2 regions of the Paenibacillus xinjiangensis genome follow, and region 1 is predicted to be linked to the other one. Evidence: predicted binding sites of a transcription regulator. Region 1 holds the regulator's gene; the other holds the start of a gene.
What was found. Region 1 encodes NrdR, which represses ribonucleotide reductase genes. Its sites were predicted from a motif close to AACACNATATATNGTGTT; they were not measured.
Positions count from the first base shown of each region.

Region 2: the regulator NrdR is predicted to act here: its motif matches at 1,953-1,970, upstream of AC6ESP_RS22720 (adenosylcobalamin-dependent ribonucleoside-diphosphate reductase).

Region 1 covers NZ_JCAALS010000001.1:191,827-207,469, forward strand. Annotated here, with positions in the region: gene polA (DNA polymerase I) at 1-1,977, shown strand, start outside; gene mutM (DNA-formamidopyrimidine glycosylase) at 2,026-2,883, shown strand; gene AC6ESP_RS00850 (MntP/YtaF family protein) at 3,063-3,773, shown strand; gene coaE (dephospho-CoA kinase) at 3,795-4,391, shown strand; gene AC6ESP_RS00860 (lytic transglycosylase domain-containing protein) at 4,388-4,954, shown strand; gene AC6ESP_RS00865 (alpha/beta-type small acid-soluble spore protein) at 5,048-5,260, opposite strand; gene nrdR (transcriptional regulator NrdR) at 5,371-5,847, shown strand; gene hxlA (3-hexulose-6-phosphate synthase) at 6,068-6,700, shown strand; gene hxlB (6-phospho-3-hexuloisomerase) at 6,709-7,269, shown strand; gene AC6ESP_RS00885 (winged helix-turn-helix transcriptional regulator) at 7,325-7,678, shown strand; tRNA gene AC6ESP_RS00890 (tRNA-Ala) at 8,391-8,466, shown strand; gene AC6ESP_RS00895 (hypothetical protein) at 8,558-9,424, shown strand; gene AC6ESP_RS00900 (hypothetical protein) at 9,529-9,807, shown strand; gene AC6ESP_RS00905 (hypothetical protein) at 9,896-10,192, shown strand; gene AC6ESP_RS00910 (helix-turn-helix domain-containing protein) at 10,234-10,929, opposite strand; gene AC6ESP_RS00915 (helix-turn-helix domain-containing protein) at 11,103-11,372, opposite strand; gene AC6ESP_RS00920 (stalk domain-containing protein) at 11,845-12,951, shown strand; gene AC6ESP_RS00925 (hypothetical protein) at 13,504-14,241, shown strand; gene AC6ESP_RS00930 (DNA adenine methylase) at 14,260-15,207, shown strand.
Region 2 covers NZ_JCAALS010000026.1:57,368-62,778, reverse strand. Annotated here, with positions in the region: gene AC6ESP_RS22720 (adenosylcobalamin-dependent ribonucleoside-diphosphate reductase) at 1-1,878, opposite strand, end outside; gene AC6ESP_RS22715 (DEAD/DEAH box helicase) at 2,167-3,990, shown strand; gene AC6ESP_RS22710 (YqhG family protein) at 3,987-4,931, shown strand; gene AC6ESP_RS22705 (hypothetical protein) at 5,105-5,411, shown strand, end outside.

The sequences.
Region 1 (15,643 bases):
ATTATGAGTAAAAAGCTGGCTACGATCTATCGTGAGGTGCCAATTGAGCATGGAGCAAGCGACATTCGCTACGACGGCTATGAGCCTGCGAAGCTTGCTGATGCGTTCCGTAAGCTGGAGTTCAAGTCGCTGATGGAAAGGCTTGATCTTAGCGCAGAGGGCACGGCTGGTGAAGCAGGGGCGGGCGAGCCTGCTGCAGAGCTGAATGTGATTACTATTCAATCGGATAACGATGAAGCCTCCTTGCAAGCTATGGTTGATGCGCTTCAGGATGATAAAGCCACTCATGGTCTGTACATCGAAGCCATCGGAGATAACCCTCATCATGCCGAGCTTCTTGGACTAGCAGCGGCAATGGAGGACGTGGTGTATGTGCTTCCGTTCGAGGTGCTGAAGCAGCCCTTCACGGAGCCGCTTCGCAGCTGGCTCGCTGCTGCGGACAAGCCGAAGTACGGATTCGACACGCATAAGGCTGAGCTTGCTCTAGGCTGGAGAGGCATTGTACTGAAAGGTGCAGAGTTCGACGTGCAGCTTGCCGCGTATTTGCTGGATCCGACGGAGGCGAATCAATCGCTTACCGGTATGGCAGACCGTTATGGTCAGCCTGCTGTCGCATCAGATGATGCGGTATACGGCAAAGGGGCGAAGTTCAAAGTACCGGATGCTGACAGGCTGTACGGTCATCTAGCAATGAAGGCGGATGCTGTCCGCCGCATCGTAGTTGAGCAGCGTGCAGCTCTGGAGAAAAGCGGTATGAATGAGCTTTATTATGAGTTGGAGCAGCCTCTTGCTCATGTGCTTGCTGCGATGGAGCAGCAAGGCATTAAGGTCGAATCGGCGGAGCTGGAGCAGCTCGGCAGTGAGCTAGAACGTAATCTAGCGATTACGATGAGTGATATTTATAAGCACGCGGGAATCGAGTTCAATATTAATTCACCGAAGCAGCTGGGCGACATTCTGTTCGATAAGCTCGGACTGCCGATCATTAGAAAGACGAAGACCGGCTATTCCACCGATGCAGAGGTACTGGAGAAGCTGGAGCCTTATCATGAGATTGTGCCGCTTATTCTCCATTATCGCTCGCTGGCGAAGCTGCAATCGACCTATGTGGAAGGCCTGCTGAAAGAGATTCGGAGGAGCACAGGCAAGATTCATACGTATTACCGCCAGACGATAGCAGCTACCGGCCGGCTCAGCAGCCAGTTCCCGAATCTGCAGAACATTCCGATCCGTCTGGAGGAAGGCCGTAAAATTCGCAAGGCGTTCGTTCCATCCGAGCCGGGCTGGTTCATTCTGGCAGCCGACTATTCGCAGATCGAGCTGAGAGTGCTCGCGCATATCTCAGGCGATGACCGGTTGAAGGAAGCTTTTATCAACGATATGGACATTCATACGAAAACAGCGATGGACGTCTTCGGCGTAACCGCGGACCAAGTGGATTCGAATATGCGCCGCTCTGCGAAGGCGGTTAACTTCGGAATCGTATACGGAATCAGTGATTTCGGCTTGTCACAGAACTTGAACATTACCCGTAAAGAAGCCGGACAATTTATTGAACAGTATTTTGACGTATTCAAGGGTGTACGCAAGTATATGGATGATATCGTCCAGCAAGCACGCAATGACGGCTATGTGACGACCTTGCTTGAGCGCAGACGGTACTTGCCGGAGATTAAGGCCTCGAACTTCAACATTCGTTCATTCGCTGAACGTACAGCTATGAATACACCTATCCAAGGAACCGCAGCTGATATTATTAAGCTCGCAATGGTTAGAATGGATGAGACGCTCCGTGAGCGGAAGCTTAAGAGCCGGATGCTGCTCCAGGTACACGATGAATTGGTATTCGAGGTGCCGGAGGATGAGCTGGAGCTGATGAAGGAGCTTGTGCCAAGCGTGATGGCAGGCGCACTTAAGCTGGATGTGCCGCTCAAGGCGGATGTGAATTACGGTGTCAATTGGTATGAAGCGAAGTGACCCATTAGGGGGCTAAATCGGGTATAATGGTTGTTGAGGTGAAGAGAAATGCCTGAATTGCCAGAGGTAGAAACAGTCAGACGCACATTAATCGAACTAGTCGCAGGGAAACGGATTGAATCCGTGACCGTAAGATTGCCGAGAATTATTCAGCGGCCGGCCGAGCCGGAGCAATTCGCTGACGCACTTGCTGGCAGAACGATTCAAACGGTAGAAAGACGCGGGAAGTTTCTGCGAATCATCCTGGACGGTCTCGTGCTCGTATCTCATCTAAGGATGGAAGGCCGATATGGCGTGTTCGGCAGCAGGGAGCCGATTGAGCTTCATACCCATGTGCTGTTTCATTTCGATGATGGAACAGACTTAAGATATAAGGATGTAAGACAATTCGGCACGATGCATTTGTTCGAGCCAGGTACGGAGTTCGAGCTTCCCCCGCTGAATAAGCTGGGGATTGAACCGCTTGATCCAGCATTTACTTATGATACGCTTCGCAGCAGGCTCGCCAAACGCACGACCAAGATCAAGCCCCTGCTGCTGAATCAGGAATATATCGTGGGGCTTGGCAATATTTATGTAGATGAGGCTTTGTTCCAAGCAGGAATTCACCCTGAGCGTACAGCGGACTCCCTGAAGCCAGCAGAGTGGAAGAGATTATTCGAATCGATCCATTCAACGCTTGAGAAGGCTGTACAAGCTGGGGGCTCTTCCATCAAATCTTACGTGAATGGTCAAGGGGAGATGGGCATGTTCCAGCACCAGCTGCTCGTCTACGGGAAGAAGGATGAGCCTTGTCCGAGCTGTGGTAATGCCATTGAGAAATTCGTAGTAGGCGGCAGAGGTACGCATATATGCAGACGCTGTCAGCCTGCTCCCCGTGTAAGCAAGAATACTGTTCAATCCTAGGCGCAGAGCAGGATAGCCTGCTGAATAAGCCTTCCTGCTGCAGCCTAAGATGCACCGTAAACCTTCTTCCGCATATGCTGTTGTTGTTACGAACAATAGGCGAATGACTAGTCTCAAGCTTCTTAAGCTCGATGGAGGCTTGCAGCTAAGAGCATTCGGTATGCGGGGAGGAACGTGGCATGTTCGCGCATTTGGCATCTTTGCTGGTGCTTGCTCTTGCCGTTAGTATGGATGGTTTCGGAGTAGGGATGACCTATGGGCTGCGGCGAATTCGAATTCCATTCCTATCGGTCGTCATTATTGCATGCTGCTCCGGATTGATCATCTGGTTATCGATGCAGGTAGGTACATGGATGACAGGGTATTTGTCACCGCTTGCTGCGAAATCGATTGGGGCAGTCGTGCTGGTCGGTATTGGAGGATGGGCGCTGCTGCAGCTTAGGAGAAGTCGTGAGAGCCGGGGACCTGCTGATTCGGATGGAGAGGAATCTGCTCCTCTGCCGGCAAGCGATAGACAAGAGCAGGCATCAGCTGAGAAAGCACATCCTGTGCTAATCGTCATCGTAGAGATGAAGCGGCTTGGCTTAGTCATCCAAATACTGCGGACGCCGCAAGCGGCGGATGTTGATAAATCAGGAACGATATCGGCTTCTGAAGCCGTAATGCTTGGCGTGGCATTGTCTTTCGACGCCTTTGGCGCAGGTATTGGCGCTGCGATGATAGGGCTGCCTTCCGTGATGACTGCGTTAGTCATTGCTGCGGCAAGCGCATTATTTCTACTGAGTGGTATTCGGTTCGGCTTCCGATTCTCGAATTGGAGGGGCATGCAGGCCTTATCGGTACTGCCAGGATTGCTGCTCATTGTGATGGGGATATTAAAGCTGCTATAGATCGAGATCGAGGTGAAGCTAATGAAGATCGGTTTAACCGGCGGTATTGCGACTGGCAAGAGCACCGTTGCTGCTATGCTTGTGGAGCACGGAGCCCTGCTGGTCGATGCCGATCAGGTCGCAAGAGAAGTTGTTATGCCCGGTGAACCCGCTTTGGAGGCTGTTGCCTCTAAGTTCGGACAAGCTGTATTACATACGGATGGAACATTGAAACGCTCAGCGCTTGGCAGTATCGTATTCAAGGATAAAGAGCTGTTAGCTTACTTAGAGAGCATTCTGCATCCAGCGGTCCGACAACGCATGCAGGAGCGTATTAGCCATTATGCTGCGGATCATCCCGAGAAGCTTATTGTCGCGGATGTGCCTCTGCTCTACGAGACTAACCAGGAGTCGCTCTATGACGGCATTATGGTTGTCTATGTGCCTGAGCAGCTGCAGCTGGAGCGATTGCAGATACGCAATTCAATTAGTGAGGCTGAAGCAGCAAGTCGAATCGCTTTGCAGATGGGTATTGAACACAAGAGAGCAAGAGCAGACTGGGTCATTGACAACAGCGGTACGCTGGAAGAGACGAAGCAGCAGATCGAGGCCTTCTGGAAAAGTCAGGGGCTGCCATGAGGTGGCTTCTTAGAAAAAGAGTGCTGCTGCTCTTACTCATCGGACTTATCGCATTATTATTTCTTAATTCAAGCTGGCTGGCACGTATGATGTACCCGATTCACTATCAAGAGGATATACGTGCAAGCGCCTCGAACTATGACGTTGACCCGCATCTGGTGGCAGCAATTATTCGAGCAGAAACGAATTATACGACAGGTAAGGTATCCAAAAAAGGGGCACTCGGCCTCATGCAAATTATGCCAGATACCGCGAAGTGGGTCGTTCAGCAAGCGGGATTTAAGGAAGTGTCAGAAGACATTCTGCGAAGCCGCGCTGACGTCAGTATCGAGGTCGGCTCCTGGTATTTGCAATCGCTGCACAAGCAATTCGGTCAGAATCAGATCGCGGCAATCGCAGCCTATAATGCAGGGCCAGGCAATGTTCGCAAGTGGCTGGATTCCAACAAATGGGATGGCACGCTTAATACGACCGATGATATCCCATATGGAGAAACTAGGCACTATGTACAACGGGTCGTTTATTATTATAATAAGTACAAAGAGCTGTATCCGAACTTCTGACGGTGGAAATGAAATAGAAGAAGCCTTGGTTGCCCGCCGCTTCAGGACGGGACAACCAAAGCCTCTGTCTTTTCTATACATGTGATGAATTAATTATTTGCTGCCGGCAAGAGATTGCTCAGCGATTTGCACTAGACGGCGAGTAATGTATCCACCGATGGATCCAGCATCTTTAGTTGTAAAGTTGCCGTAATATCCGTCTTGTGGAATAGCAATACCCAGCTCTTGTGCAACCTCGAATTTCATTTGGTCGAGTGCTGCAGTTGCTTGCGGTACTACCAATTGGTTGCTGCTACGTTGGCTCATTGATGTTCACCTCCTTGCGGTTGGTAACAGTATTATGTGCGTAATTGCGAACTTCATAACAGGGAACCTTTGGAAAAAATATAAAGCATGTACTGAAAGGAAGTGAGAATATGAAATGTCCATATTGCGACTATGCAGGCACGAAAGTTCTGGACTCTCGTCCGGCCAATGAGAACAAATCGATTCGCAGACGGCGTGAGTGTGAAAAGTGCAGTCGGCGCTTCACCACCTTCGAGATGATTGAAGAGACACCGCTAATTGTTATTAAAAAAGACGGCAGCCGCGAGGAGTTCAGCCGTGATAAAATTCTTCGCGGATTGATCAGAGCCTGTGAGAAGCGTCCTGTCCCGGTAGAACGATTGGAAGTTATCGTGTCTGAGGTAGAGAAGGAGCTTCGTACGACAGCTCTTGCTGAGGTAGAAAGCCGAGATATTGGCGAGATCGTCATGGGACAGCTGTATCCGGTTGATGAAGTCGCTTATGTGCGATTCGCTTCGGTCTATCGGCAGTTCAAGGATATCGACATGTTCATGAAAGAGCTGAACAGTCTGTTGTCCAAGCATCCGCTTAATGGCGGAGGAAACTAATAGCATGAGCTATAGGTTCACAATGGAGGGTATCCTCAGTCATCTCGATGGCTGCTGGGTATCCTTTTTTGTGATGAAGCATTACGCTGAAATCCCTTGCCCCACACAATAGTATCCTATGAGTAACTACACCACTTTCAAGTGCGTACTTCCTATTTGGAAAGGAGGAGCCTAGAATAAGGGCAGCGGTATAATACAATTACAAGGAGAGATATTATAAATGAAATTACAATTAGCACTAGACCTCGTGAACATTGAAGAAGCAATCGTATTGGTGAAAGAAGTCGAGTCCTTCATCGATATCGTTGAGATTGGTACGCCTATCATCATTAACGAAGGCCTGCATGCTGTAAAAGCGATCAAAGAAGCTTTCCCTGCCTTGGAGGTGCTTGCTGACCTTAAAGTTATGGATGCTGGCGGTTATGAAGTGATGAAGGCTTCGGAAGCGGGTGCAGACATTATTACGATCCTAGGCGTTGCAGACGATTCCACCATTAGCGGTGCAGTTGCAGAAGCAGCGAAGCAAGGTAAGAAGGTCATGGTCGACATGATTAATGTGAAAGACATTGAAGCACGCGCCAAAGAAATCGATGCGCTCGGCGTAGATTACATTTGTGTACATTCCGGTTACGATCATCAAGCTTCAGGCAAAAACTCCTTCGAAGAGCTTGCTGCGATAAAACGCGTTGTGACTAATGCCAAAACAGCAGTAGCTGGTGGTATCAAGCTGGATACATTGGAAGAAGTAATCAAAGCCAGTCCTGATCTCGTTATCGTAGGCGGCGGCATTACAGGTGTAGAAGATAAACCAGCAGTTGCAGCAGCTATGCAGCGTCTGATTAAATTGGGTTAATCGAAGCGATGTGGACGAAACAATTCGCAAGTACGATTCTAAGTGAGCTGGAGCAGCTATTGCAGGCTGTTCCAGACGAAGCGGCTGAACAGTTAGCGAATGCGATTGTGGAAGCGAAGCAGATATTCGTAGCGGGTGCTGGACGCTCGGGGCTGATGGGCAAGGCTTTTGCCATGCGTCTGATGCATATGGGGTTCAATGCCTATGTGATAGGCGAGACCGTTACACCAGGATATGGGGCAGGAGATGTTCTTATCTTGGGCTCTGGCTCGGGTGAGACGGGAAGCCTGATTGCGATGGCTGCTAAGGCGTCGAAGCTTGAAGGAGGCACGGTGGCCGTCGTAACGACGAAGCCGGACTCCACACTTGGACAGGCTGCAGATATTACTATTGAGTTGCCGGCTTCGCCGAAAGAAGTGAATGACGGGGTTCGCGGGACGATACAGCCGATGGCTTCCTTGTTCGAGCAGGGTCTGCTGCTGTTCTATGATGCAGTCATTCTACGGCTGATGGAGATGAAGGGCTTGAATTCGGGAACGATGTACGGCAGTCATGCTAATCTCGAATAGATAGAAGTCGCATGGTTCGTCATGTATACTAGGTAAGGAAGGGGGAAGTCTTAAGATGGCACAAGAACTGAAGGAAAGAATTAATCTGCGGGAAATCAATTGCGAGAAGGAACTGACACTTGCGGTGATCGGCGGCAAATGGAAGCTTATTATATTGTGGCATCTCGGCTTGGAAGGAACGAAGCGGTTCAGCGAGCTGAAGAAGATGATTCCCCATATTACCCAGAAGATGCTGACGAATCAGCTGCGTGAGCTCGAAGAGGATCTGCTCGTCGCGCGCAAAGTATACGCTGAGGTACCTCCTCGCGTCGAATATTCATTGACCGATTATGGCGTGAGCCTCATGCCTGTTCTTCGCCTCATGTACGATTGGGGCAAAAATTATGGCGAAGAGGTTGTCTGGAAGTAGCAGTTTAGCTAGTGACGAGAGTAAGTGAATGAGTGAATCAGGTCAGGAAAAAAGCAGTATAGGAATTTGCAGGGTTGTTCCAGTCCCGGCTATCCTGTACTGTTTTTTACATTATAGGGTCGTCGTTGATAGCTGATTGGTTCGTGAGGTATTTATGTTGTGGGGTAGTGTGAAAGAGGCTCGACCACGATAATTTGGCTGGCTAAGCATCGAGCGCAGTGAGGGTGACAAGAATGATCTGCGAAAGTGCATTCTTTATTGTCGTGATACGCCTGTGAGCAGAAAGACCTGCGATTTTACATTATATTCATAGGTCATTTCTTCTAATAGAAGCAATCAGATTTAATAACTGCATTATGGCTTGTATACCTTCCTAATTGGCTAAAGACTAGGTAAATAAATGCACATTCGCATTCTTTGCTATGACTATTTAAGGATTCTATTTAGGATACAACCGCATGTTGTCGCCTTCCCGATGATAGGGGGAGTTGATAGCTCTCGAGATGCGGAGCGGCGTACCTGTAAGGTGGCTGCAGTCTAGGTTGTGAAGGAGAGTTAAAAAATATTTTTTTCTAGTTGTCGCATTGACAACATTTAAGACAATATGCTACTATCAATTTTGTTGCAGTTTGTACATACGGGGCCTTAGCTCAGCTGGGAGTCCAAGTATGGGTGGTTACACTACCATAGAAATTGCAAGTTGATTTATCGTGGGGGCTTAGCTCAGCTGGGAGAGCGCTTGCATGGCATGCAAGAGGTCAGCGGTTCGATCCCGCTAGTCTCCACCAACCTTACCTTCAGAACGGCAGAGATGCCGTTTTTTTTATATTTGTTTTTGATCACTCAGACAAGTGTTGATTATGAGAATGGAGAATATGTATGCCGAAGTGTGCTTTATGTGATAAAGAAGCTGAACTTGAAAATAGCCATATTATTTCCAAATTCGTTTTCAGGTATATTCTAAAGAACTCAGCAACAGGCTATATGCGAAGTACCTCGAACGTAAACAGAAGAATACAGGACGGCGAAAAACGTCCTTTATTGTGTGGTGAATGTGAGGACATATTTTCTAAGAATGAAACTGCCTTTGCAAATAAGGTGTTCCATCCTTTCCAAAACAGTTCAGTTACGGACTTTGAATATGATAGTTGGCTGAATTATTTTGTGAGCTCGGTAAATTGGAGGAACCTTTATTTAGACATACTTGATTTTGTTAGTAATGGGGACATTCCTGTATATGCACTTGAGAAAATAATAGCAGCAGAAAGAATCCTTAAGGACTTTTTACTCGGAAAAAGAAATGATATTGGTGAAATCGAAAACCATATTTTCTTCTTTGATACAATTGAAAGTACAACTGATGAAATCACCTCTCACAATCCTCATGTGTTTTTTAGAACGAGCTCATATGGATACACTTATATAACTTACGGATATGGAGAGGGATATTATATTTACTCGAATCTTGCGGGGATATTAATCTGTACCATTGTCAAAATGAGCAATGAGGATGAGTGGGAAAATACTTTAATTAATTCCAGTAAGGGTAGTATGATTTCCCCTCAGTATGTCAAAAGCCCATTAATGGGTGAGGTTATGGAATATATGAAGGAATACTCGAACCATGAGATCTCAGAAAAGCAGAAGGAAATAATTGTGGAACAAATGAAAAAAGATCCTGATAAGGTTAAGCGAAGCAACTCCTACAAGTATAGACAATACGATATTAATCTTCGTAACGACTAGATTTTGAAGGAAATCGATCGCTCATTCAACTAACTCTGACACTTGCTGAATCCTCCTGTCCAAGTTAACATCAACAAAACTTGATGACTTGGAGGATTTTATTCATGAACGCTACGACCGTAATGACAGCTTCGAAGCCCGCCGTTAAACCCGCAACACAAAATCGCTATTCCTTGATCGGACTAGTGGTGGACGATGCGACATCTGCGCAATTATTAGAAATGGCAAGACTCCATTGCAAGCTTGCCCTTGAACATGGCAAAGCAATTACTACAATAGCTCGGCGGCGCGAAATCATCAAAGAAATTCAGAGCTTACGGTCGGCAAGGCATGCTCTTATCGAGCAATTAGAAGCATCGCAAAAAATCGAACATGTCTCGTGACAAAGATTGTTAACCAAAACTGCATATTGAAAACAATCCCCTTCTACGGTAAGATCAACGAACTTTTACCTTGGAAGGGGATTTTATTTTGGAGCTACACTCGTTACCAGAATGGTTCAAACCAGCATTTGATTTGCGCTTTATTGAACAGGCTAGAGTAGCTGGGAAATCACCTGAGATTCAACCGTTACGGCTTAGGCAAATTGAACTGGAGAAGCAGTTGAAAGTCAAGTTAGATCCGCAGTTGTATCAACTTATCCTTGAATGGGAAGAAGTCTTAAACCATCGTAACACACTTGAAAAAGAATCGATGTATTATTCAGGGGTTGAAGATGGACTTTCCATTTGGAAGCATCTTCTGAACAACCTCAACGTCAAGAATTGACTCAAACACCGAATGGAGCCGCCAGTTAATCCTTGGCGGCTCTAATGCTTCTTCTCTTTAATTAGATCATTTCCGTTAATGCCGAGAAGTTCATAGGCTTGCTGTACCATGTCTTTGTCTTTCCCAAACAGCGGATTGGAATGATCATAAATGCCGCTCTCTTTTGTTACATGCCGAAGGTTATGCACCATAAACTCAGAGTTGCATAGGACGGCGACTTTTTTAGTTGACCTTAAGAGTTTCTGCTGAAACGCAACTGCTTTCTCAGCAACTTCTGGTGAATATACTACAGGTTCCCCATCGGCGGCTAGCATGTCGCGGTGATCCACGAGTACGTTCAATTCCCCGATACCAAAACCGTTGCAAATTCCGATCAAGGTTCTATCCATGTATTCAACATTTTCAGGGGTCAGAAGACCTTTCACGGAAAAAGCCAATACGCTAGTCTCAGGATCGACATGATATTGAAACCGCTTGAGAAACGGTTCTGTGAAGTCCCTCTGTTGATACGCAAGGGTAGCCGAAAATCGTTCACTTGAGAACATGTATTCAATGGAGATATTAAGTGCAGCAGCAATCTTTTGAATATTCATAATGCTAATGTTTCGATTTCCTGATTCTAACGAGCTGACGTAGCTCCGATCAAGCCCAGCTCGATTGGATAGCATTTCTTGACCGATGCCCGACCGAGCCCTTAATTCCCTGCATCGTTGTCCAAACTCCACACGTATATCCACGCTAAGACCCTCCCAAACATAACCAATTCCTTTATAAAGAAATATCGGTATTTTGGGACTAAAGTTGTAGGTCAAATCAATCTGTTTTACTCATAGTCAACTGAAATATCGACAAACCTAAGGTAAAATTAAACAAATAGAGCTACCAGCGACTGTCTGGTAGCTTCTAAGGCTTAATCACTATCAATACTTGAGCCTTTGAGTTTCTCGTACTCGGCTTCGATAATTTTGAAAAAGGATGAAGGCTTTATTTGGAGTACTTCACAAAGTTCGAAGATCTTGCTGACAGATGGTTCGTTTTTGCCGACTTCTATAAGAGATATGTACGCTCGGTCACCATTGCATAACCCTGCAAGATCCTCCTGACTTAATCCCTGCTTAATGCGAATAGCTTTAATGGTTTTGCCAATGACTTGTTTTATGATCAAGGAATGGTCATTCAAGAGAGAAAACTCCTTTTACAACCATTGTCAGTACGCTATAATATAAACACCAGATCGAGTACCCAACAAAAAGGGAATAAATGTATATTTATTAAAATAGAACATGCGTTCTGTGTTGGTGAAAACCTACGTATTGGCTTGAGAAACCTATCTAAACAGTTATAAACCACCCGATGCCATTGATGCCTACGAAATTATGCCGAGTTTGGTTTTATAACTGGTGATGGCTATAGGGGAGTTTTCTTAGAAACTACAAGAAACATCAAGTAATTTGGGAGTCGCCGAGGGATAAACGACATAGAGATAATGGAGTCTGGGAAAAAACGATGATAGTTCAACAGGGAGATTGAGCTGGACAAGTGGACACTACACGGTTTAGGTCAGATTATCCCTCTTATCTCGCCCACCTATCTGCTCGGCTCACAGTAGTCTCTCGCCGCTCACCACAGAAAAATTTATCGAAGGTATGTTCATGGTCATCCACAAGAGGAAGAAGGTTTCTGCAGCCCTCAGCGCGGCTCTAGTCGTGTCTATGTTGGCTACAGGCGGTACAGTCGCCGCACAAGGTCAAACTGGCGCAGCGCAGGTTCAGTCTGCCACACAGCTGTACAGGCTGGTTACCGTAGTGATTGACGGAAAGGTTCAGGAGTTCCCTCAGTCTGCGGTTATAAAGGCTGGCAGCACTCTCGTGCCGCTCAGGGGTATCTTTGAAGCTCTGGGTGCTGAGGTTTTGTGGAGCGAAAGCACTCACTCGGTAACTGCCACAAAAGGCGACATTGTAGTCAAGTTGACGGTTGGTGAGTCTGTTGCTTATGTCAACGGCAAGATCGTCACTCTAACGGCTAAAGCGGAGGTCATCAACGGTTCAACGATGGTTCCATTGCGTTTCGTTGCAGAGGCACTTGGTGCAAAAGTTGAGTGGCAAGCAAGTACAAACACAGCGGTAATTACTAGTGTTAAAGCTGGTGGAGGTCAAGTAGATCAAGGCTCAGGTCAAGTTTCTGGCATCAAGGTAGAGTACGGTAAGCATAATTATGGTTCTACAAGCCAAGCGCAGTACGATAAGGTAATGGAACTAGTAGACAAAGCGATGACAGGGTATGCAGATAAGAGTCTTTCTGACTACAATGACATGATGGGAGTTCATTACAAGTCTTACCTTGATGGTGAAAGATCTGAAAATCACAGGGGTTTAAAAGCAGCTGAGGTTGTTTTTGGTGAGATGATAAATAACGGTGTAAGTTCTAAAACAGCAGAAGATGTATACAAATTGTCTCAAGTTGCTTATAAGTTAACAAATAAAGCCGATGCACCAAGAGGGAGCAGTCCCCGCAGTGCATATGATGCCCTTGTAAATCTGATAAGCGATTGTGACAGTGACGCACAGGTAATATCAGCAGTTTTCGATGCGGCAGGTTACAGCACTGCAATCATAGCCAACCCAGGTCATGCCAACGCAGTTGTGAAAATCGACGGCAATTGGTACATGCCTGCGGCAGGGACATTCCAAAAGGTGACTTTACCTACTTCGACAAGCCCTGCAAGCGGAACATATCTTTACTCCGCACCAACTTTTTAAGTTGCATATTCTTGTTAAGAGACAATGTCCTTCAACGGTCATTGTCTTTTTATTTTGGCTTTGAGAGGGGCTTCGGATTTGACTGCTTCCCTGTTTGGGTCGACAATATGGCTAAATGGTTAAAGCAGGTTTGAACTGCTACGCTCCTTCAATAAAAATGAGAGCTAAGAAGCCCTGTTGCGTATATTTAATCTAAGGTTGCAGTTAGGTAAGGGATTCAACTCAAAATACTACAGTTAACAAGATTTTCATGGAGGTAGCTCGGCGCATCGATCCTCCATTGCTCTCATACTTGTATTCAATAAGGGGTATTTTTTTGTGCAGTTTAAGCGCTAGGTTTGCGACTTAGATAGCTCAGTAGCACTTGGCGTAAAGACGACTCGAGGGTAGCGGGTCGTCTTTTGCATTTAGACCACCTTCACTTCACTCATAAAATATGGATACCCAGATCACATGGGATTTGATAGAATGGTATCTAAGATTGTCATTTTATGTCGCATTCCTCTGATCGTGCTAGGGGTAGTGCATCCATCTTAGAGAGGGGTTTTCAGGATGTTGAAGGTAGTGAAAGAACGTGGCAGTGTTACTGCGTCTAGCAAGGAATTGAAAGATGTCGTGAATCCAGTTGAAAACTTGTGGAGAATCGAGCTTTTGTATGGAAAACACCCTGCCTATACGGAACTTACATATGCAGTTAATTTCACGACACGACTTGAGGGTAATGCATCGAAGTGCTTTTTGGTTATCGATCTGCGTGATCGGTTTGATGAGTATCTCAGAGATTTGAATGTTTTTGGGAGCTTAGAGAAAGCCGAGCTACATAAAGTCATCGATTACGTGAAGTACCTTAAAATTAACGGTATCTTCAGAAGAGTGCCGAACTTGCTCTCGGTAATAGAGGGTTCTGCCAGCGATGATGAGAGCCAAGAGTTATTTGAAATGGTATCAGATGCTATTCTAAGCGATCCTGAGGCGTTTCCGACCATCAGTTCAGATTTGTATAAGCATAATATTAGTTCAGGGGTAATTCTTGACTCTGAGCAGTATCTCGAAAAGTACGGTGAAAATGCTGTTGGTATTACCACCGAGGCTTTGATGGAGATTCTGGATCTTGACTGTAGCACTAAGAGCGTTCGTTTTATGGAGATCACTCGTGGCTGGCTTGAGCAGAAATTCCTTCTCAAGGTGAGTCGCCAATCTCGCATACAAGAGCCTGTTAAGCCCAATATTAGCTCCGCAGAGTATAAGCGGTTTTACATCTTCAAGATCGATGCACTTGGTCAAGAGTAGCCACTGGGAGGGGTATAGATGGGTGCGATAAGGCGACCTGGCGGTTTAGGCTATGATAACGGGCATGGAAAGAGCATTATCTCGTACATCGGAGGGAAATCCGCCCTAATAAAAAATATAGTACCTGTAATCGAATACGCAGCAACAGCTTACGGTCTGAGTAGCTACTACGAGATGTGCGGTGGTGGTGCGAGGATGCTCTTAAACCTGCCGCCTGAGCTTTTCAAACACCGCTCCTATAATGACATGGACTTGGGCTTGTGCAGGATGTTCGCTTGTCTTGGGGATAAGGCTTATCTGTATGAACTTATGGCGTTGCTGGAAAGCTTAGGTTGTGGTGAAGATGTGTTTCTACGTGCTAAGCATGCGAAGGAGTACGAAGATCGGATGAGGGCGCATGGCTCGGATTTTAAGTTAAACATGATCCATTCTGCGGCAAACACGTTTATCCTTGCCATGCAATCGTGGGCGGCGGATATGACAACATTCGATACTTCTAGGGTCAGTGATAAGAAGCGGCTCCGCAGTTATTTTAAGCGAGTACGGGATCTAGATCATTTCTACCCAACTTTGGCGGACGTTGAGGTCACGCATGGAGGAGTACTCGAATTATTGGATTTGGTCGGTGAGAATGGCTCAGCATTCGCATATATCGATCCACCGTACACACCCGAAAGTATGGTTCAAGAGAATCATTATGGAGATCGTTCTTGGACATTGGAGGATCATGTTAGTCTAGTCGACAAGCTACTCGCTACAGACATGAAAGTGGCACTTAGTGGTTACGACAATGAGTGCTATGATCGCCTTGTAGCGGCTGGCTGGAAGAAGCTTTATCTTAAAAATGTATTTGTATCTTCAAGTGCGACAGCTGGGCGCAGGAATGACGAATACCTCTGGATAAACTTCGACATTCCTGTTTCATTAGTGGAGCAGGTCTGCCATATAGACTACAGCCAGTGGTAGCCTGTAATGGTTCTAAAACCTTCGATGCGGTTGGTATTACCTACGTTTCAATTCTATTACCTTCATTACCTTCATTACCTACGTTCAAGTGCCTTCTGCGGTATCAACTGCGGAGGGCACAATTATTTTCTAATTCTGCAAATGCGTTGAATTTTTGCATAGTACGAACGACATAGAATATACGTTCAAGGCAAGAACTACTCAAATTGGATACCCAAGTAGAGGCAACATGATTTGCTCAGATCGGTTAGGTCATCTCAACTCGAGCAACTCGCTTCTCTCCCTCACACTTGTCCCACTTTCCACCTGTTCCCCTCCAAGATCCCGAAAGTACAGCCCATCACACAGCATCCATCGGTTTGCAGTCGGAGCCACTCGCCAAATCACACAATGCTCCACCGTTGGCAAGACTTGAACCCACAGTTCACTTTCCCAC
Region 2 (5,411 bases), on a different contig from region 1:
AACGCCTTTGCAGCCTAGGTCGAAGGCCAGCTCATACAGCTCCTTCGTCTCCTCCACGGTGAAATCATTCGGTGCATTGGCCGTCTTCGAGATTGAGCTGTCTACCCATCGCTGAATCGCGGCCTGCACACGGATATGATCCTTCGCGGACAGTCCCATCGATGTGACAAAATAATCAGGAAGCTCTTCTCCAGGATGGGCATCCTTCCACTCCTGTGCGATCGGCACAAGCTGCTTATCGAACCCTAGCCGGCTCTGACGGAAATATTCGAAGGCGAAATACGGCTCGATTCCCGTTGATGTACCTACCATCGTACCTGTACTGCCTGTCGGCGCTTGCGTGAGAACAGTTACGTTCCGGATGCCTTGCTCAAGCACAGCATCACCAACTTCAGGGAACGCTTCAACCATATTGCGCATGAAGCCGCTCTGTAGGAACTTATCGGCTTCGAACGCTTCGAACGAGCCTTTCTCCGCAGCAATATCCGCGGATGCCAGATAGGCCTCCCTTGCCATGAAGCCGTACAGCTTATCTAGAAACACAAGCGATTCCGAGCTGCCATAGCGAATGCCCAGCTTGATCATCAGCTCAGCCAGCCCCATCGTCCCAAGCCCAATCCGGCGCTCCCGCTTCTGATTCTTCTCATTCTCTTCGAAGTGATAAGGCGTCGTATCAATGACATTGTCGAGGAATCGTACCGACCAGCGTGTCACTTGCGCCAGCTCCGTCCAATTCACCTCATGATTGACTTCATCATAGAACTTCGACAGATTAATCGCAGACAGATTGCATACGCCCCATGCTGGAAGACCTTGCTCGCCGCACGGATTCGTACTAATGATCGGGTTGAAATACCAGCTGTTCGACATCTGGTTGTAATACTCCATGAACACAACGCCAGGCTCAGCAGATTTCCATGCAGATTCTATGATGGTATGCCAGATTTCGCGTGCACGGACTGTTTTATACGGGATCACTCGCTTGCCGAGCTGCTTCCATGCCTCAAGATCACCCGTCCATAGCTCGTCGTATTCCGAGTCCTTCGTATCCGGGAATACGAGCTCCCAATCGAGATCCTCCTTGACCGCCTTCATGAAGGCATTGCTGACGCATACAGACAGATTCGCATTTGTAACCTGTCCCATCGTCTGCTTAACTGTAATGAAATCCAACACATCCGGATGCCAGTCATTCATCATGAGCATAAGAGCTCCGCGCCGGCTGCCTCCTTGCTCAATAAGTCCAGTCGTATAGCTGAACAAGCCGCCCCAAGACACAGCACCGCTTGAGCTCCCGTTCACACCAGCAACAATAGCTCTCCGCGGACGCAATGAGGATAGATTAATGCCCACGCCGCCACCGCGCGCCATAATTTCCGTCATCTCGGCGAGTGTCGTCATAATGCCACCCCTGCTATCCTTCGGAGAAGGTATAACATAGCAATTAAACAGGGTCAGCTCTTCGCTTGCACCCGCACCTGCTGCTATCCGACCTCCCGGCACAAGCTTCCAGTCATCGAGAATATAGCGAAAGCGCTCCGTCCATACTTCGCGATTCTCTTCACTCTTCTCAGCGTTAGCCAAAGCACCCGCCAAGCGATCCCACATTTCCTCAGGCGTCTGCTCAATCGTCAGCGTCAGCTTCTCTACATCAGCAGTAATCTCATCGCCGCTTCGCAGCTTGACACTCACCCGCTGTCCTTCACGGGCAATGACTTCACCGACCTCTTTGGCCGGAAACTTCGGATCATCCTTCGTGAGCACGAGCACGATGTCCCCTGCCTTCACTTGGCTCGTATCTGCGTTTTTCCATGCGTATCTATCCAAAAATATTTTCTCACTTAACCCTTCAAGCCGATTATTCGTCGTCATCTTCATAAGTATTGACAGCCTCCCATCGCTCTCCCACGATTCCTGGTTTCATTAAACCTCATCTACTATAATATGACCAGGACACAATATATTGTGTATAAATTAATTTACACCATACTACATATTGGGTTCCACCCTCATTTTCGCCTTAATCCATCAATTTCCTCAAGCCATTCGCCTATACGCTTGCGCTAGCTTGTCCTGTCGTTTATTTATTCACTTTCTTATTAATATTCCATGTTAAGGCCATACTATAGACAACTATCCCTTTTTCTCCCGAAAGGAGCTGCTCTAATGTCCTCTACTACTAATAATCAGCCTAATGAGTCCACAGCGGGCACAACGAACGCAGCGCGCAAGCTTCACCCGCTCATCGACCTGCAGCATGATCGTTCCTGGTTCGAGGAGCTGCAGAGCCGTATGGCTAAGAATGGCCCTTGGGACGATTGGACCCTCTATCAGCTCTCTATGGAGGCTGAGCAGGCCAAGCGCATTGAGAGCTTCGAGCAGCTGCAGTGCATGCGATCTCTTCCCGATCTTGAGCCAATGCCCCATCAGATTAGTACAGCACGCAAGGTGCTGCATGAGATGGGAGGCCGAGCTATTCTCGCAGATGAGGTAGGGCTTGGCAAAACAATTGAGGCTGGGCTTGTACTCAAAGAATATATGGTCCGTGGACTAGTGAAGCGCGCCCTTATTCTCGTTCCCGCTTCCCTCGTCCTTCAATGGGTACGGGAGCTGAATCAGAAGTTTGGTATTTCCGCATTCGCCCAGAAGAAGGAGCATACTTGGCAGTACGATGTTGTCGTCGCCTCTATTGATACGGCCAAGCGCGACCCCCACAAGGACATCATTCTCGGCAGCGACTACGACATGGTCATTATCGATGAAGCGCATAAGCTCAAGAACAAGAAGACAACCAACTACCAGTTCGTCATCCAGCTCCGTAAAAAATATTGTCTGCTTCTGACGGCAACGCCCATTCAGAATGACCTTGACGAATTATATAACCTCATCACTCTGCTTAAGCCTGGCCAGCTAGGTGGTCAATCTGAATTTGCCGCCAACTTCGTAGTAGACAAACGACTGCCTAAGAATGAGGATCAGCTTCAGGATGCCCTATCGACTGTAATGATCCGCAACAGACGCGGAGACGGAGGGATTAATTTCACCAAACGGTTCGTCCGGAATATTCGGCTTGAGCTGTCTCCTGATGAGAAAGCACTCTATGATGCTGTAACCGGCTTCGTTCGCGACCGATATGCCGAGAGCGAAGGTGATATGAGCAGCATGCTGTCACTCGTAACGCTTCAACGGGAAGTATGCAGCAGCCGCGACGCCGTCTTCCTGACACTAGTCAATCTGTTCAAGAAGACGGCAGAGGATTCACCACTGCGTCCCAAGATATGGGAGCTGGTTGAATTCATTAAGCATATTCAAGCGAATACGAAGGCGGAGAAAGCACTTGAGCTCGTTCAAGAAATGAACGATAAAGTTATTATTTTCACCGAATATCGGGCTACGCAGGAGTATTTGCTGCAATTCTTCCGCTCGCATAACATGATAGCTGTACCCTATCGGGGCGGGATGAACCGCGGCAAGAAGGATTGGATGATGGACTTGTTCCGTGGACGTGCACAGGTGCTGATCGCTACAGAGGCTGGCGGCGAAGGCATTAATCTGCAGTTCTGCCACCATATGATCAACTTCGATCTGCCATGGAATCCGATGCGGGTCGAGCAGCGGATCGGCCGTGTTCACCGTCTTGGACAGACGGAGGATGTGAAGATCTACAATCTGTGCACGGTTGGAACCATCGAAGAGCATATCGTCAACCTGCTGCATGAGAAAATCAATCTCTTCGAGCTCGTTATTGGCGGATTGGATCATATTCTAGAGAAATTCGAGAAAGGCGAGGGCTCCTTGGAGCAGAAGCTTGCCAAAATGCTAATCGAGTCAGGCGGGAATGAACAGATTCTACAGGAGCAGCTCAGCAGCTTGGGCTCCACCATCGTTAAAATACGTGATGAGGTTGAATCGGAGCCAATGTCCTCTACTGAACCAGCAATTCTTACGCAGATGACGGCATTAGGCCAGAAGGTGGAGATAAGGCCATGAATGAGAAGCAGATACACAAGTTCGTGCATCGGTACTTGGAAGCAACGGAATGTTCCATACTGGAGAAGTCGCCTGCTCACTTCACCGTCAAGCTGTCACCTTCCGCAGATCGCGAGCTGACGAACCGCCCCTATTATTGGAGCTTCGTTGATCGAACTGGCGCAGATCCAGAGACAATGACGTTCCTATTCGTCACAGATAAGCAGAAATACGAGGCGGCCATTGCGAATCCAGAACCGCCTCCTATCTCAAGCCCTCTGGATGGGACGGCAGCTGCAGCGGATGCTGCTATCGGAAGATCAATGGGCTTTGTCCATGGCAATCTGTCAGCCGTGCGTATGCCCCGCGAGGACCTGCATTTTGGCTCACGCAAGCTTGATCAGCTGTTCCATGCAGCCAAGTCTTTAGGCAGCTACGTCAACCTGTTCCAGGAACCGGACAAGCGCGCTTCCAATCCTTTTCAATCAACGCCTTATACGGCATGGCTTGGAGTCAATATGCGAGTCGAATTCGCCTGTGACCGCAAACGCGAGGAAATTCACAGCTATGGCATCTCCCTTGCAACTGGGCAATGCGTGGAGCAGTTCTACGACCGATTGCAAGGCATGAAGCTTTCACCTAGACTGCCAGCTAACGTTCACGTGACGAAGAATGGCTTATCCTTAACCAAAGCGCTTGCCGTTATCGAGCACTCACTTGAGCGTAAGCTGAAGAGCTATGATTACAGCTGGGCTGTCGATGCTACAGCACGATTGGAAGAGGAGCTCGAGCGAATCGACTCTTATTATAAGCCGCAGCTTAACCATGCTGAAGAAGATTTCAAGAAAGCGATTGAGGAGCAATACAGGCAGCGCAGATCTGAGATCAAGTGGCAATATGAGCCAAGAGTGACCTCTTCCGCCATTAACTGCGGTATTTTCCACTTGGAAGGTATCGAATAACAGCAATCAGACGGGAACCGCACCAATACGTCAAAAATAGAATGCATCCGCTAATCAATCGCGCGACACATTCTAACAGTCTTCTTCCAGCTTGTCCGGTTACAATGGTCGTGTTGGACTCAAATCAGGCAGGAGCCGCACGACCTGCTTCTTAGAAAAGGGTGATTTGTATTATGCGCAAATGGTTAAGCAGGCTCTTAACAGCCGTTATCGTCGCCTCTGCCTTGTCCTCCTCGGCTGGCGTTCTTGCCAGTAAGACCGAAATTCCTCTAACAGACACCGCACATGAAGCGCAGCTGAAGTCATATATCCAGAGCTGGATATCCGAGCTCGCCAAACAGCCGACCTTCGAGCAATGGAAATCGGCCGCATTCGAGGTAACCCCTCTCGGTCCAGGTACGCATAACTGGCTGGCAGTCGTGAAGCAGCATGAGAATGCTGTCGGTTATCTGGTTGTACAAGCTCTAGAGCAAGGCGGCT